Regions from separate parts of the Cryobacterium sp. TMT2-18-2 genome, predicted to be linked through region 3. Evidence: predicted binding sites of a transcription regulator. Region 3 holds the regulator's gene; each other region holds the start of a gene.
The links. Region 3 encodes LexA, which represses DNA repair genes until DNA is damaged. Its sites were predicted from a motif close to TCGAACANNTGTTCGA; they were not measured.

Region 1 (2,268 bases), on a different contig from region 3:
GCCAGCGACCGGCCCGCCGGCGACGTGACGGGGTAGCGGTCGTCGATGCCGGCCCGGGCTCGGGCGTGCAGCTCGGTCAGCGGGTCGCCGCTGACGCCGATGATGCGCGCCTCCGGCATGCGCGGGCGACCCAGGCCGATGTCGGAGTCCGGGTCGAGGCTGCACCGCTCGGCAAGCTGCTCGGTGTCGCGGAACAGTCGGTCGACGGCGCCGTCGTCGTGCAGCCCGGCGTCGACGACCATGCGCGCCACCTGCCTCATGGCGACTTCGGGTTTCAGCCAGGCCTGGCCGTTGGTCTGCAGCTGCTCCAGGTTCGCCAGCGCCGTCAGGGTGCGGGCCGCGTCGGCCAGGTCGGCGGTGACGGCCTCGTCGGGGGTGCCGTAGCGCACGGCGTTGGTGAGCACGGCGGGCAGTGCGGCGTGCTCGAAGAGGGCGAGCATGCGGGTGGCCGGCGTCACACTGCCGGGAGTGCCCGGCGCCGCCAGATGGCAGACGATTTCACCCACCACCGATTGCGGCGGCAGGGCGCGCAACCACGCGGTGAGGCAGGCGCCGGCAGCATCGGTGTCGCGGCGCTCGACCGATTGGCCCACGTCGGAGGCAGGGCCGAGCAGCACGGTGAGGCAGCGCAGTCCGGCCAGCTCGGCGAGGTGCGAGCGGGCGATGCTGGGGCGCCCCGACGCGCTGTGCGCGGCGCCGTTGTGGGCGGCGCTGACCGCGCGGCAGAGGGCCGCATAGCCACGACCGTTCATATCACCGTGGGCGAGCACCACGATCCGGCCCAACGGATGCCCGTCGTCGTCGTGCACCGCGAGGTCGGCGCCCAGCCCCGCCCGGATGCCCGCTGCCGCGCAGGCGCGCACGTGTTTGACCGCGCCGTAGAGACCGTCCCGGTCGGTGAGGGCCAGGAAGGAGCCGTTCTGCGCCTGCGTCTGCTCCACCAGTGACTCGGGGAGAGTGACCCCGAAGTGCGTGGAGTAGGCGCTCGCGACGTGGAGGTGTGCGAACATGTGACTCCTCTGCGGGCAGGTCGATGGGTGATAGATAGAACAAATGTTCGATGTAGGGAGTGTACGTCACACGGCCGACACGCGCTACCGGCAGTCTGCCGAGGCAGTCTGGCTAGGCTGGGTGGCTCAGCCGTTGTTCGCCTCGTTTGGAGATCCCTATGACCACGCCCACTTCGTCCTGGACGGACTATCTCGGCCGGGCCGCCATCCGCTCCGGCCAGGCCCTGCTGGTCCTCGCCCTGCTGGTGGTGGCCCTCTACGGGATCACGCAGCTCAAGCTGGTCTTCACCCCGCTCCTGATCGCCCTGATCGTGGCGTCGGCGCTGCGCCCCTTCATGCGGTTCCTGCTGGCCCGCGGGGCGAACGAATCCCTTGCCGCGGCGATCACCCTGATCTTGAGCGTCGCGGTCTTCGGTGGCGTCGTCACCCTCGTGGTGTTCGGCATCCGTGGCGAGTGGGACACCCTCTTCACCTCGGCCAGCAAGGGGCTCGACAGCCTGCAGGAACTGCTCACCAGCGGCACGCTGCCGATCGATTCCGCTCAGATCGATTCGGTGCGCGAGTCGGTCATCGACTTCGCCACCAGCAGCCAGTTCGGGTCCGGGGCCCTGGCCGGGGTCTCCGTGGCCGCCGAGATCGTGGCCGGCGTGGTGCTCGGCCTCGTCGTGCTCTTCTATTTCCTGAAGGACGGCCCTCACATTTGGAGCTTCCTCATCCAGCCGCTCGCCGGCAAGCGGCACGAGCGGGCCGCACGCATCGGCGTGAGCAGCGTCGAGGTATTCGGCAACTACGTGCGCGGCACGGCGATCGTCGCGTTCGTCGACGCCCTGTTCATCGGGATCGGACTGTGGATCCTGCAGGTTCCGCTGGCGCTGCCGCTCGCCGTCATCGTCTTCGTCGGCGCCTTCATCCCCATCGTCGGGGCGACGGCCGCCGGCATCCTCGCCGCACTGGTGGCCCTCGTCACGAACGACCTGACCACCGCCATCATCGTGGTCGCGATCGTGGTCGCCGTGAACCAGCTCGAGGGCAACTTCCTGTCCCCGGTGGTGCTCGGCAAGTCACTGCGCCTGCACGGCCTGGTGATCCTGCTGGCGCTGACGGCCGGCACGATCCTGGGCGGCATCGTCGGCGCGGTCATCTCGGTGCCGATCGCCGCCGTGGGCTGGGCCGTCATCAAGGCCTGGAACGCTCCCACGCCGCCGGTTCCGGTGCCGCCGGTCGCGCCGGTCTAGCTCACGAATTCGTTCGGGCGAGC
Region 2 (2,268 bases), on a different contig from region 3:
GTCGCAGAGGAGTCGGTCGATGGTCTCCTGCGAGATGGGGACCGGGTTGCCCTCGATCTGCCCGTGAGCGGCCCCTTCGGCGGGTTCGACGGGCCCAGATTCGCCCGTTTCAGTCTGGACGGTCGTCGGCGCCGGCCCGGTCTGGCCCTGCTGCCCGGTCTGACCGGTCTGACCGGCCTGGCCACCTTTCAATGCCTTCTCGGTCACGATCACGCGCACCGAGGGACGGCGGCCGCCGAAGACCCGGCCCGGGTCGGCCTCGCCGGCGATCTTCAGCAGCTGCACGAGGGAGTCCGCGTTGATCTGTTCGGTCGTGCGGGGGTCGTCTTGCTTCTTCTTTGCCCAGGCTGCGCGGTCCGGGTCCACGAACCGTACCCCGCCGCGGCGGGGGCTGGTGATGGAGTCGAAGGTGGAGAGCACGAACTCGCCGTCTTCGGGGGCAAACAGCCCGCTGAGTCGTACGTTGCCGTTGCCCAGCCGGTAGACCCGCAGGTAGCGGTCGTCGTGGGACTGCTTCTCGCGGGCGGCAATGCCGGCCTCATCGAGCCGGTCGCGCATCCGTCTCGCCTGCTTGAACACCTGATCGGCATTCAGCGACGACACCTCCGCCAGGAGCGCTTCCAGCGCCACCGCGAGCTTCTCGGCGGTGACCGAGGTATCGATTTGGCCGAGCCCGGCGCGAATCGACTCGGCCGCGTCGACGGAGAGGGTGCCGGCGGTGACGGCCCGGGCGATCGGTGCCTGCCAGGGCACCTTCGCCTCGACCTCGGCGACCTCGGCGGCATCCGCGTCGGGCGTCGAGAGCGCCGCCTCGACCAGCCTGTCGGCCGCCTCGGCATCGGCCATCATCGTGCCGACCGTGACCAGCTTGTACGCGTCGCCCTTCGACGAGCCGGTCGAGTTCTGGATCAGGGCCTCCGGGGAGAGGTACCCCTGCCGCGCCGCCAAACCCGAGTGCCCGAGCTCCGGCCGGGAACGCTCGGCGATGGTCGCCGCCATCCAGGCGGCATAGGTATCGACGAGACGGCGGATCGAAGCGATTCGCTTCTGACCGGCCAACACCTCGGCATCAGGAAGGGCCGAGAAGTCAGCGCATGACGAGCCCAGCAGGGCCACGGCATCGGCCGCCTGCCTGAGGTCATCCGCGAGGTTGGTCATGTTAAAAGAATACCTCAACTCGCACCCAGTGTCGAGAGTTACTCACATAATTATAGAGAATGATCGAATCTATCTCTGAGCAACTCCGGCCGCTTCGAAGCCGTGCAAGGCCGCCGGTTGCCTCAATGGAGACCCCGGCTACGGTGGAAGGCACAACCTCGGAGGATGCGCCGATGAGTCCAGAGAATGCGGCCGAGAACGAGAACGCCACCGGGCCTGAGCCCCCGACGTCGGGCCGGCCGCCCGCCGGTCGCCGGGCCTGGATCGGGCTGGCCGTCCTCGGAGCCGCACTCCTCGTGATCCTCGTGGTGGCAGTGGTCTGGCGGGACGGCGAAGGTTTCCCGGGCGCAGGCGAGACCACCGGAACCGGCACCGTGACGCCCGCCCCGACCAACGCACCCACCGCTACAGGTTCTCCGACCACGACCACCACGCCCCCGGCAACCCTCAAGCCGACGCAATCCGAACCCGGGCAGACCGCGGCGCCGGGCGTTCCACGGCCGACCGCGTGCACGCAGCTCTACAGCCCGGCCATGGTCGAGGCGCTCGGCGACCTGACCCTGAACCCCTTCTGGAACCAGGACCCGGATGCCGGCGTGTCCCACGGCACCGACGATGCCGAACTGCGCGTCCAGATCGACACTCTCGACCACCTGACCTGCGTCTGGGCGAGCCCGTACGGGGGATCCGACACCGGGATCATCACCACCGTGGTCTGGGTGATCCGGGAAGAGAGCGCCGCGGTGGAGGCCCGGCTCGTCGCAAACGGACTGGAGTGCTTCACCTAGTCGGAGGGCCGCCGCTGCGTCATCCAGACGAACACGGCAGACGGCGCTTTCGGTGAGTCCCACTTTCTGAGGGGCGGCATCTGGCTCGCCACGAAGTACACGAATGCCCGCCCGCTGGGCTACACACAGAGCATCATCGACAACCTTTGGATGGGTGTCTAGACCGTTTCGAGCAGGCCGAGACCGCCCCGGGCATCGCCCAGCAGCGGCCGCATTCCGCCTGCCGCCCCGCGGGCAGCAACCGTGTCGATGCCGTGTCGACACCGGTCGATACCGTGTCGATGTCGGGTCGAAGCCCCGCCCCGTTAGGATCACTGAACAG
Region 3 (2,268 bases):
TTCGTGCGCGACGACCAGCCGCTCGGCGAGACGGCCAGGCAGGTGGCCCTGGCCCTGCGGGACGAGATCGCCGACCTGGAGACGGCCGGCATTCAGATCGTCCAGGTCGACGAGCCCGCGCTGCGGGAGCTGCTGCCGCTGAAGCAGAAGGACCAGGCGGAATACCTCGACTGGTCGGTGGGGTCCTTCCGCCTGGCGACGGCCGGTGCGGCCGCGGCCACCCAGATCCACACCCACCTCTGCTACTCGGAGTTCGGGGTGGTCATCGACGCGATCCGCAACCTGGACGCGGATGTGACCAGCATCGAGGCGGCACGCTCCCGCATGGAGGTGGTGGGCGATATCCGGTCCCAGGGCTTCGATCACGGTATCGGCCCGGGAGTGTGGGACATCCACTCGCCGCGTGTGCCGAGCGTGGCCGAACTCACCGACCTGCTCGAGCGCGCCGCGGCGGCCATCCCGGCCATCCGGCTCTGGGTGAACCCCGACTGCGGCCTCAAAACCCGCGGCTACGCCGAAACCGTCCAGTCCCTGCACAACATGCTCGCTGCGACCCGCATCCTCCGCGCCCGCCTGACCTCCTCCGTTTCCGCCTGACCCTGCCTCCACCCACACAAAAGCCGGGCACGACACCAAAACCAGTGTTCGTGCCCGGCCCACAAGACCCGGCCCACAAGACCCGGCCCATAAGGCCCGACCGAAACAACCATGGCGACTCAACACACGCGCGTCACCACGACGTTGGTCGAAACCGTCGAGACCAAGAGTCGGCCTGAAGTGCTAATGAACTTCAGTGCTGTTGCCCTAAACCGACCGCAGCACGGCCACAACCTTCCCCAGAATCTCGGCGTGATCGCCGACGATGGGTTCGAAGTTGGTGTTGCGGGGCAGTAGCCAGGTGTGCCCGTCGCGCTGGCGGAAGACCTTGACGGTTGCCTCGTTGTCGAGCATGGCAGCAACGATTTCACCGTTTTCGGCGGTCTTCTGCTGCCGCACGACGACCCAGTCGCCGTCCATGATGGCGGCGTCGATCATCGATTCGCCCGACACCTTGAGCATGAACAGGTCGCCCTTCCCCACCAGCTGGCGGGGCAGCGGGAAAATCTCGTCGATCTGCTGTTCGGCGGTGATCGGGATGCCGGCGGCGATGCGACCGACGAGCGGAACCATGGCGGCGTCGCCGACCTGCACTCCGGTGTGGAAACTTTCCGAGGCTCCGGCCGTCGTGTCTTCGGGCGACTGCGGAATCTCGATGAGCACCTCCAGCGCTCGGGGGCGGTTCGGGTCGCGGCGGAGGTAACCGCTCAGTTCCAACTGGTTGAGCTGGTGGGTGACGCTCGACAGTGACGACAGGCCGACGGCGTCGCCGATCTCCCGCATGCTCGGCGGATAGCCGCGTTGGCTGACCGAGCGTTGGATGACGTCAAGGATGGCGAGCTGCTTCTCGCTGAGGCTCTTGCGCCGTCTGGTGCCGCCCTTGTCGCGGGGACCGCTGGTGTTCTGTGCCACGTTCGTCGCTCCTCGTTGTGATTGATGCGCTGGCGGCACGCATCGAATGCCGCCGATTCACGCGAATGTCGGGGGTGCCTGATTGAGTGTCAATCAACAATCGAAACTGTATCCGCGTTGAGGCCATTAAACAAACATGTATTCGATTGGGTCGGGATGAATATTTCAGAAACTACCGAAAAAAGCTTGATTGTTCGAATAATCGAATATACATTCGGAACATAAGTTCGCATCCGGCTCTCCCGGCCGAGAGTCGGATGCGGCTTCTCACAGGAGGTATGACATGAGCACTGCACTTGAACGAGGCGTCCCCATCACGACCGGACGCACCCGGCTCCGACTCACCCGGCGCGGTCGCGTCGTTTTCACGTGCCTGGCTGCCTTTCCGCTCGTGGCCGTGGCTCTGGCCGTCGCCCTCAACGGAGGCATTGCCGCCGCCGAGAACTCGACCGTCGGTCGCGTGGCCACGGCCTTCGACTACGTCACCATCAAGTCGGGGCAGTCGCTCTGGCAACTTGCCGAGACAATTGCGCCCACGGCCGATCCGCGCGAGGTGATCGCCGAGATTGTGAGCCTCAACCAGCTGCCGTCCGACAGCGTGCAGCCCGGTCAGCGGCTGGCACTTCCGAACGACCTGTGAACTACCCGCAACGAGTCCCCGCCGGTCTCACCCCGGTAACATGGGGGGAGTGACCAGTCTCAACGATCTGCCCCTTCGCGATAATCTGCGCGGACTCACCCCCTACGGGGCGCCGCAGT

Region 1: E3O22_RS14175 (DNA polymerase III subunit alpha) is a predicted target of LexA. The motif match lies at 1,046-1,061, and genes of this name have one in related genera.
Region 2: E3O22_RS11260 (DUF222 domain-containing protein) is a predicted target of LexA. The motif match lies at 1,222-1,237, and genes of this name have one in related genera.

The regions. Positions count from the first base shown of each region.
Region 1 is NZ_SOFU01000038.1:67,445-69,712, reverse strand. Features, by position in the region: gene E3O22_RS14175 (DNA polymerase III subunit alpha) at 1-1,010, opposite strand, end outside; gene E3O22_RS14170 (AI-2E family transporter) at 1,169-2,245, shown strand.
Region 2 is NZ_SOFU01000036.1:37,185-39,452, forward strand. Features, by position in the region: gene E3O22_RS11260 (DUF222 domain-containing protein) at 1-1,158, opposite strand, end outside; gene E3O22_RS11265 (hypothetical protein) at 1,332-1,946, shown strand.
Region 3 is NZ_SOFU01000037.1:32,202-34,469, reverse strand. Features, by position in the region: gene metE (5-methyltetrahydropteroyltriglutamate--homocysteine S-methyltransferase) at 1-597, shown strand, start outside; gene lexA (transcriptional repressor LexA) at 805-1,509, opposite strand; gene E3O22_RS13215 (LysM peptidoglycan-binding domain-containing protein) at 1,793-2,149, shown strand; gene E3O22_RS13210 (histidinol-phosphate transaminase) at 2,190-2,268, shown strand, end outside.